Regions from separate parts of the Rouxiella badensis genome, predicted to be linked through region 1. Evidence: predicted binding sites of a transcription regulator. Region 1 holds the regulator's gene; each other region holds the start of a gene.
The links. Region 1 encodes CRP, which controls carbon source genes, mostly activating them, when cyclic AMP is high. Its sites were predicted from a motif close to ATGTGANNNNNNTCACAT; they were not measured.
Positions count from the first base shown of each region.

Region 1 (3,280 bases):
AGCAGCTTGCTGCCCTGCTGGAGGAAAACGGCTGCCACGCGGTGAAATCGCCTATCCGTACCGACTCATTGATTAGCGGGCTGATGATGATGCTGAACGGGGATTATCTGTCGGTGGTCGGCAACGCCATGGCGACGCCGTTCTTCATGGAAGACAAGCTTTGCCGCCTGCCTGTCGACAGCCTGCCGGCGGCGCAATACTGCCTGGTTTACTCACAAAAAACGCCGCTAACCTTAACGGCGCGGCGTTTCTTAGACCTGCTGCGGCTGCACTGTCAGCGTTACCCTTGGTAACGTGCCGCACAGCACTCAAGCTTATTCTATTGAATCAATAACTTCAAAGCTGTGGGTGATAGTCGCTGCCTTGCCCAGCATCAGCGAAACCGAGCAATATTTTTCGGCAGACAGCGTTACAGCGCGCTCAACCACTTTATCCGTCAGACCCTTGCCGGTCACGATGAAGTGCAGGTTAATGGTGGTAAACAGGCGCGGCGCTTCTTCGCGGCGTTCGGAGGTCAGCTTGACCTCACAACCGACGACGTCGTTGCGGCCTTTTTGCAGAATGGACACCACGTCGATGGCGCTGCATCCACCCGCTGACATCAGCAGCATCTCCATCGGGCTCGGTGATTTGTCGCCCGCATTGCCGTCCATCAGAATTTGATGGCCAGAAGAAGACTCACCGAGAAACGTTAATCCCTCGACCCATTTTACACGTGCTTGCATTTGCCTTTCTCCGGTAATAATTTTCAAAACAGACTACCCTTAACCCCTGAAACTGGCAATGGAACTCGATCCGCATCATGCTGAAGCGAGACAACACAAGACACGTCACCAAAGCTGTGCTACAAACAAGGCGAAAGAAACTTTCCAACAAGTTGCGGCCGGGGTTTTTGGGTTTAACAGGATAACCTTGGTGATTATGGCAAATTACTGCCTAATTCACGCCTCAAGCCGCTTGCAGCATTGCTGGTCAGTTCATATGCTAAAAGAGCGCGAAGTAAAAAATCGCCGAACAGGGATTTTGAGCCCTGTGATTTTGGGCAGCGATAAAAAGAGGATAATAACTAATGGTTCTCGGCAAGCCACAAACAGACCCTACTCTCGAATGGTTCCTGTCTCATTGTCATATACACAAGTACCCCTCTAAAAGTACGCTGATTCACCAAGGTGAAAAAGCCGAAACGCTTTACTACATCGTGAAAGGCTCGGTTGCCGTGCTGATTAAAGATGAAGAAGGCAAAGAGATGATACTTTCCTACCTTAACCAAGGTGACTTCATCGGTGAGCTGGGACTCTTCGAAGAAGGTCAGGAACGTAGTGCGTGGGTAAGAGCAAAAACTGCCTGTGAAGTCGCTGAGATTTCCTACAAGAAGTTTCGTCAGCTGATCCAGGTTAACCCGGATATCCTGATGCGCCTGTCTGCACAGATGGCGAGTCGACTCCAGATTACCTCGGAGAAAGTCGGTAACCTGGCTTTCCTCGACGTAACCGGACGCATTGCGCAAACTCTGCTGAATCTGGCCAAGCAACCAGACGCCATGACCCATCCAGATGGCATGCAGATCAAGATCACCCGTCAGGAAATTGGCCAGATCGTCGGTTGTTCACGCGAGACTGTCGGTCGAATTCTTAAAATGCTTGAAGATCAGAGCCTGATCTCGGCACACGGTAAAACGATTGTCGTTTACGGCACCCGTTAATCCCCTTAAAAACGGCGCAGCAGTCTTCTGGTGCGCCGTTTTTATTCGTCACGTTACACAAAATTAATGACGCTTTGGCGACGAATCTTCTACCACCCCGAGGTTAACTACGCGCTGAGACAGACGCTGGTCCTCTGCCTGCCTATTGGTTTTGCCATGCTGTTTGGTCAGCTGAAGCTCGGGATGCTGTTTGCGCTGGTCCCCGCCTGCTGCAATATCTCCGGTCTCGATACGCCGCATAAGCGCTTCTTCAAACGTCTGGTTATCGGCGGTTCGCTGTTTGCCTTGAGCAGTATTCTTCTCCAGCTGATGCTGATTAACTGGCATGTCCCGCTGCCGCTCATCATGCTTGGCCTGACGCTGGTACTGGGCGTCACGGGTGAAATCAGCCCGCTGCACGGCCGCCTGCTGCCCGGCGCGCTGGTCGCCAGCATCTTTACCCTCAGTATGGCCGGTGTGGTGCCCATCTGGCACGCTCCGCTGCTGTTTGTCGTAGGTACCGCCTGGTATGGGCTGTTCAACTGGTTTTGGTTTCGGCTCTCCGAAGAGCAGCCGATGCGCGAGACGCTGAGCCAGCTCTACGTCGAACTCGCCGATTATTTCGAAGCAAAATACAGCCTGCTCACCCAGCACACCGACCCCGAAACCGCGCTGCCGCCGCTGTTGAAACGACAACAGCAGGTCATTGACCTGATTGCCACCCTCTATCAGCAACTGCACATGCTGCCGACGGGCAATCATCAGCATCATAAAAGGCTGCTGCGCAGTTTTCAGGTGGCGCTCGACCTGCAGGAGCACATCACCGTAAGCCTGCACCTGCCCGCAGAAGTGCAAAAGCTGGTTGAGGAAAGCCACGCCGAGGCGGTTATCCGCCGCAATGCGCAGGTCATTGCCGCACGGCTGCGCGTTATCGCGAGCGACATCCTCTACCATCGGCGCTCGGAGCGGTTCACAATGGCCAACGAGCTGGCCGCGCTGGAAAAAATAGCCTCTCGCTATCGTGACAATCCCGTCGGGCAGTTTTGCTACTACCATTTCAGCCGCATCGCCCGACTGCTGCGCACCCAGCGTCCGCTGTATCGCCGCGACCTGATGCAAACGCAGCATCGTCTGCCCTTCTGGCCCGCGCTGAAAGGCTATCTTTCCGTCAAGTCCGCCGCCCTGCGCAATGCCGCACGGCTCGGCGTAATTTTGGCGCTTGGCAGCAGCCTCGGCATGTTCTTTAATCTGCCTAAACCTTATTGGATCCTGCTGACTACCCTGCTGGTCAGCCAGAACGGCTATAACGCCACCCGCGTGCGTATTCAGCACCGTGCGTTGGGCACGCTGGCGGGCCTTATCGCCGCAGCCGGGTTGCTTCAGCTCGCGCTGCCGCAAAATCTCACGCTGTTTTTCATGCTGATGATTACGCTGATTTCCTACACCGTACTGCGAAAAAACTACGGACTGGGAATGATTGGCCTCACGGTAACCGCCGTCTATACCTTGCAAATACTGGGGCTAAACGGGGCCAACTTTCTGCTGCCGAGGCTGCTGGACACGCTAATTGGCTGTGCGCTGGCGTTTGGCGGCACTATC
Region 1 covers NZ_CP114062.1:4,359,693-4,362,972, reverse strand. The annotation lists gene O1V65_RS20060 (LysR substrate-binding domain-containing protein) at 1-293, shown strand, start outside; gene O1V65_RS20055 (OsmC family protein) at 315-725, opposite strand; gene crp (cAMP-activated global transcriptional regulator CRP) at 1,070-1,702, shown strand; gene O1V65_RS20045 (YccS/YhfK family putative transporter) at 1,769-3,280, shown strand, end outside.

Region 2 (3,280 bases), 1.0 Mb from region 1:
TGTAGTAATAGGTGGTACCCAGGGCGATGCGGTAAACGTCATGATAGCCTTCTTCTTTTTGGAACAGCGTATCGCCATTGTTGGCGGTAGCTTTCAGCTGCTGGAACTCGCTCCAGCTGGTATAGGTCATACTGTAGTGGACCGCCCATTTCGGCGCCACGCGGTTATAACCGGAAACCTCCCACACTTCAGGCAGATTCAGGGTTAAATGGCCGGCCTGCGTGCTGCCCCCGGTTCCGCCTGCCAGAACCGGCAGGTCGCTGCGGTAGTTACCGTCGAAATCGACGTTAACTTTCGAACGATAGGTGAAACCGTAACGGTTGTTTTCATCCACCTCGTAGAGGATACCGGCGTTCCAACCGTAGCCCCAGGCGTTACCGTTCAGGTGTGCGGCGGTGGTGTCGGCAGGGATCTGACCGCGGCTTTGCAACGCAACCAGCTCACCGGCGTTACGCTCGATTTTTGCCTTAGCGTAGACGGCGTCAAAGCCGACGCCGAAGCTGAAGTGTTGGTTAAGGCGATAGGCGGTGCTCAGGTTGAGGTTTTCGGTCATCAGGTCGGTTTTACCCGCCAGAGGACCCGCCGGATAGCCGCTGTTGAATTCGGTAGAGAGTCCGTAGTTGGTCGTGGCCGAGGCTCCCACCGCCCAGCTGTCGTTTAGCGGCATGATGAAGTGCAGGTTTGGAACCCACTGGGTTGGGGCAATATTGTTAGCGTCGAGGCTGGAACCCGTCACCGGGGATTTGCCGGTTAATTTGACGTCTGGATCGATAAATACTGCGCCGCCGGAGAACGTAGGGCGGTCAAACATGGTCATGGTTGCCGGGTTGCGGCTTCCAGAGGCGGCGGTGTCGGCGATGGCGCCTTCACCGGCATAAGCGCGACCCAGTCCAGAGGCGGTGTATTCGTTTAGCTGGAATCCTGCCGCGTAAACGTGTGATGAAACAAGTGCCATTGCAGCTGCCACAGCTGATCTCGTAAACAGGTTTTTCTGGTTCATGACCAAAACCTCATTTTATGTTTTATAGAACAAAGCTAATCATGGGCTATCACATGAGTAACAATGAGCGGCGGATTGTAGCGTCCTGTACTTTTGGGCCGACTAATCAGACCAGTGAGCGAAGTATAGGTCTGACCTGTACACATGTTGCAACGTTGTTTCACACTTATTGGTAATTAGATTTTAAAAATTAGATCCGCTTAACAAAAAGGGAACGGTTTAGATTCATAAAACTGACGATTCGGGTTGAACTAATCCGCATATGAATAAATTAGTTTTATTGCGCTTTATTAGTCTTGTGATTTTAATCACTTAAAAACCATAGTAAAAGTAAGGGTAGTGCTTGTCGCGAGGCAGGAGTAAGATATTTTCCAGAGAATCTATCATTTTTAATGATTCATCACGGCCACTGGCCCGGCGCAATAGCGCGTCGAAAGGAGAAAATATGTCCGAATTATCCACTGAATCGACTAAACCTACGCGGACTACCGCCGCACAGGAAACCGCGGCCTGTTGCTGCGTCGACGTGGGCACTATCATCGATAACACCGACTGCACCGCCTCTTATCAGAACGTTTTTGCAACCCGCGCTGATGCAGAAGCGGCGCTTGAAGACTTAACGGCGCGTGCCCGCCGGGCCGAGTCAGACCCGTGCGACATCAACAGTCAGTTTAACGAGGTGGAGGGCGGCGTTGAGCTTACGGCTGATTTCACCTTTTGCTGCCAGATTGAGTCGATAAACTTCCAGCTTGCCCTGCGTTAATTCCCCTTGCTGCCGCCGCACCGGCGGCAGATACCTCTTTAGATGCCTTCCTCGAAAAATTTGCTGCCGCTCTCAATTCAACAGCTTGGGCTTTGCTAATGACAGGCAGATGGTTAACACTTGATCATCAGGTCAGACCTGTTACAAAAGTCAAAATTGACCGTCATCAGGCCAGTAAACCGAGCAAAAATAAAATAACCCGCTAATTTATAAAGCATTGACCGTTTTATTGAATCAGGAGCCACTATGAACAAGGCCATTCCGCTGGTTACGCGTCAGGGCGATCGTATCGCTATTATTGACGGCCTGCGTACCCCATTTGCCAAGCAGGCAACGGCATTTCACGGCATACCGGCGGTCGATCTCGGTAAAATTGTGGTCAGCGAATTGCTGGCAAAGAGTGGGATTGACCCGTCTGTTATCGACCAACTGGTATTTGGCCAGGTCGTGCAGATGCCCGAAGCCCCTAATATTGCGCGCGAAATTGTATTAGGCACTGGAATGAGCGTTTCAACCGACGCCTACAGCGTTTCTCGCGCCTGTGCGACCAGCTTTCAGGCAATTGCCAACGTTGCCGAAAGCATTATGGCCGGCACAGTGAGCGTCGGTATTGCCGGAGGCGCAGACTCTTCATCTGTTTTGCCAATTGGCGTCAGCAAGGCGCTGGCGAAAACGCTGGTCGACCTCAACAAGGCTCGCACTTTGTCTCAGCGGCTGTCGCTGTTCAGCAAACTCAAATTACGCGACCTGCTGCCGGTTCCCCCGGCGGTAGCGGAATACTCTACCGGCCTGCGCATGGGCGACACCGCCGAGCAGATGGCGAAATCCCATGGCATCAGTCGCCAGCAGCAGGACGAATTTGCCCACCGCTCGCATCAACGGGCGGCACAGGCCTGGAATGACGGTCTGCTTGATTCACAGGTGATGGCCGCGCACGTTCCGCCTTATAAAGACGTGATACAAAAAGACAACAACGTTCGCTTTGATTCCAGCATCGAGCAGTATGTGAAGCTGCGTCCGGCGTTTGACCGCAAGCATGGCACGGTGACGGCGGCGACCAGTACCCCATTGACCGACGGCGCGGCAGCAGTGCTGTTAATGAGTGAGTCTCGTGCCCGCGAGCTAGGCCTGAAACCGCTGGGTTATCTGCGCAGCTTTGCCTTTTCGGCCATCGATGTCTGGGAAGACATGTTGCTGGGGCCAGCCTATGCCACGCCGGTGGCGCTAGACCGCGCGGGGTTGACGCTCGCAGATATTGATCTGATTGATATGCACGAGGCCTTTGCCGCGCAAACACTGGCCAACGTCAAGATGTTCGCCAGCCCGCAGTTTGCGCGTGAGAAACTCGGGCGCGAGCAGGCAATAGGTGAAATTGACTGGGAAAAATTCAACGTATTGGGCGGATCGCTGGCCTATGGACATCCTTTTGCCGCTACGGGTGCACGAATGATCACCCAAATTTTGCACGAGCTGCGTCGGCGAGGTAAAAAACTCGGACTCACCACCGCCTGTGCCGC
Region 2 covers NZ_CP114062.1:373,706-376,985, forward strand. The annotation lists gene fadL (long-chain fatty acid transporter FadL) at 1-1,000, opposite strand, end outside; gene O1V65_RS01975 (YfcZ/YiiS family protein) at 1,446-1,763, shown strand; gene fadI (acetyl-CoA C-acyltransferase FadI) at 2,010-3,280, shown strand, end outside.
Region 2: a site for CRP is predicted at 1,297-1,314, ahead of O1V65_RS01975 (YfcZ/YiiS family protein). Genes of this name have one in related genera too.

Region 3 (3,280 bases), 840 kb from region 1:
AAAAGCTGCTGATTGATGGCCGGGAATTCCTGATGTGTGCCTGTCGCAGTGACGACTATGAGCCCAACTATTTTGCCCCCACCCGCGACAGCTGGCTGCCGGTGATTAAGGCCTCGAGCGCGATTCCGGGTTTCTACCGCATGGGCGTGGACCTCGACGGTATCAGCTATCAGGATGGCGGCATTAGCGATGCGATTCCCGTTGAGGAAGCCTACCGTCGCGGCGCCGACACGATTGTGGTTATCCGCACCGTGCCTTCCGCGATGTTCTATACGCCGCAGTGGATGAAACGTATGGAGCAGTGGCTGAGCGAGAGCAGCCTGCAACAGCTGGTGCACATGGTGCAGCATCATGAAAAGAGCTATCACCGTATTCAGCAGTTTATCGAGAACCCCCCTGGCAACCTGCGTATCTTTGAAATCTTCCCGCCGAAGCCGTTGGCCAGTCATGCGCTGGGCAGTCGCTTACCGGCTCTGAACCAGGATTATCACCTCGGACGCCGCTGCGCGCGCTATTTCTTGTCGATTGCCTCGCACTGGCTCATGCAGCGTGAAAATGACCAGCCGCTGCCGATCATGACTCCGCGTCCGAGAAGACCGCAGATAGTCGTGCCACCGATTGTCTCGCCTGAGATTGAATTGCCGGTTAGCCCGGTGGCGGCTGCAAATCAGTCTGACCTGATTATTCCTGATACTGCCGTGGCCGATGCCCGCCTTGCTGACCCAATTGCGCTGTCTGATAGCGGTAGCGAGAGTCCTTTCCTGCAAGCGGTTAATGCTTTTAAGGACGATATTTCAACCGCCATCAGCGCGCTCGCAGTCAGAAAATCAGCTTCTGAGATTTCCGTCGAGCGGCCAAAGACTGAGGGAGAAGGAGACAAGCTGTGAAGCCGGGATTGATAGACACTCACTGCCATTTTGATTTCCCTCCCTTCAGCGGTAACGAAGTTCAGAGTCTGCAAATGGCTGCCGAAGCGGGCGTTAACCAATTGATTGTGCCGGCGGTCGAGTCAGCACATTTTGCCCGCATCGAGGCGCTAGCCGAAAAACATCCTCAGGTTTTTGCCGCATTGGGGTTGCACCCTATCTGTATCGCCTCGCACAGCGAAGCCTGCCTTGAGAAGCTGGACCAACGTTTATCTGCACAGAATGAAAAGGTCGTCGCCCTGGGCGAAACCGGATTAGACCTTTATATGGAAACGCCGATGTTTGATAAACAGCAGCGTTTCCTGCGGGCGCAGTTCAAGTTGGCGAAGCAGTACAACCTGCCGATTATCCTTCATTCGCGGCGCACCCATGACCCCCTTGCCGCCATGCTGCGTAAAGCCGCACTCCCGGCAACGGGCGTGGTGCATGGTTTTGCCGGCAGCCTGTCGCAGGCCGAAGCCTTCGTGCGCCTTGGTTTCTCGATAGGCGTCGGTGGGACTATCACCTATGAGCGGGCGCATAAAACCCGTCAGGTGATGGCCAGGCTACCGCTTTCATCGCTGTTGCTGGAGACCGATGCACCGGATATGCCGTTACAGGGCTTTCAGGGAGAGCCGAACCGACCCGAGCGGGCGGCCAGAGTCTTTACCGTGCTGTGCGAACTTCGTAATGAATCGCCAGAAGAGATTGCTCAGGCGCTGCGCGAAAATACCCGTCGTCTCTTTAATCTTAATGTCCCCCCTCAATGATGTGATGTTATTTAAATAACATTTACACTCGGCAATATTGGCCTTTTATAACTCTAATTTGTGATTTTTGCCGTAGTCTCTCCTAAAAATGTTATTTAAATAACATGTCGCGGTGGGGTAAAATCCTCTCAAGAAGCGCGTTACCCGCATCAGCGATTGTCATGATTCGGGTATACACTTTTACTCTATGCCCGAAGGTGGGTATACGGCTATAACGTGATGTGAATCTCATTTTTTTGAGTAACGTTGCAATCAAATTTCATTTTGTGTGAAATACTGCACACCATAAATGGCGTAAACCTGTTCAAATTATCCCAACAGGTGACGGATTGTCCCGGCTGTGTGCCCAGTTTTGACGGCCTGTCAGAATTGAAAATTGTTGGAGAGTGTTATGACTGATTTACTCGCAGCGGCGCAGCGCGCACTGAATCTGATGGATTTAACCACCCTGAACGAAGACGATACCGACGCGAAGGTGATTGCTCTGTGTCAGCAGGCTAAAAGCCCGGCGGGCAATACGGCGGCTATCTGTATCTATCCACGGTTTATTCCCGTTGCGCGCAAAGCGCTGCGCGAGCAAGGCACGCCGGACGTACGCATTGCGACCGTGACCAACTTCCCGCACGGCAATGACGATATCGAGATTGCGCTGGCCGAGACACGCGCGGCGATTGCCTACGGCGCAGACGAAGTCGACGTGGTCTTCCCTTACCGTGCCTTGATAGCCGGTAACGAGCAGGTGGGTGCAGAGCTGGTAAAAGTGTGCGCAGAGGCCTGTCATGACGCCAACATTCTGCTGAAAGTGATCGTCGAAACCGGTGAGCTCAAGCAGGAATCACTGATCCGCAAAGCTTCCGAGATTGCCATCAAGGCGGGGGCAGACTTTATCAAGACCTCAACCGGCAAGGTGCCTGAAAATGCGACCCTGCGCAGCGCTGAGCTGATGCTGAACGTCATCAAAGACATGAACGTTGCCGAGTCCGTTGGTTTTAAACCTGCCGGCGGCGTGAAAACCGCAGAAGACGCCGCGCAGTATCTGGCGCTGGCTGACAATATTTTGGGCCGTGAATGGGCCGATGCCCGCCACTTCCGCTTTGGCGCCTCCAGCCTGTTGGCGAGCCTGCTGACCACGCTGGGCCATCAGGGACAGAAGTCCGGCAGCGGCTACTGATAACCCCTGCGAGGCGGCGGCGCGTTGCTGCATGCCTCGTTTTTTACTGCTGATATTGTGCTGTCCTCTCTGTATCCAAACTGGGGTGTGAACGTGGCTTCTGTACAAAAAACCTTTCTGGCTCAGGAAATTATTCGCAAGAAACGTGACGGACAACCGTTAAGTGAAGAAGAAATTCGTTTCTTTATTAATGGTGTTCGCGACAGCAAGGTTTCTGAAGGTCAAATTGCCGCGCTGGCAATGACTATCTATTTCAATGATATGAACATGGATGAACGCGTAGCGCTAACTATGGCGATGCGCGATTCCGGCACAGTGTTGAACTGGAAGCCTCTGGCGCTTAACGGGCCGATTGTCGATAAGCACTCTACCGGCGGCGTGGGTGATGTTACCTCGCTGATGCTCGGGCCGATGGTTGCCGCCTGCGGTGGCTA
Region 3 covers NZ_CP114062.1:3,515,239-3,518,518, reverse strand. The annotation lists gene O1V65_RS16170 (patatin-like phospholipase family protein) at 1-887, shown strand, start outside; gene O1V65_RS16165 (metal-dependent hydrolase) at 884-1,675, shown strand; gene deoC (deoxyribose-phosphate aldolase) at 2,067-2,846, shown strand; gene deoA (thymidine phosphorylase) at 2,940-3,280, shown strand, end outside.
Region 3: a site for CRP is predicted at 1,890-1,907, ahead of deoC (deoxyribose-phosphate aldolase). Genes of this name have one in related genera too.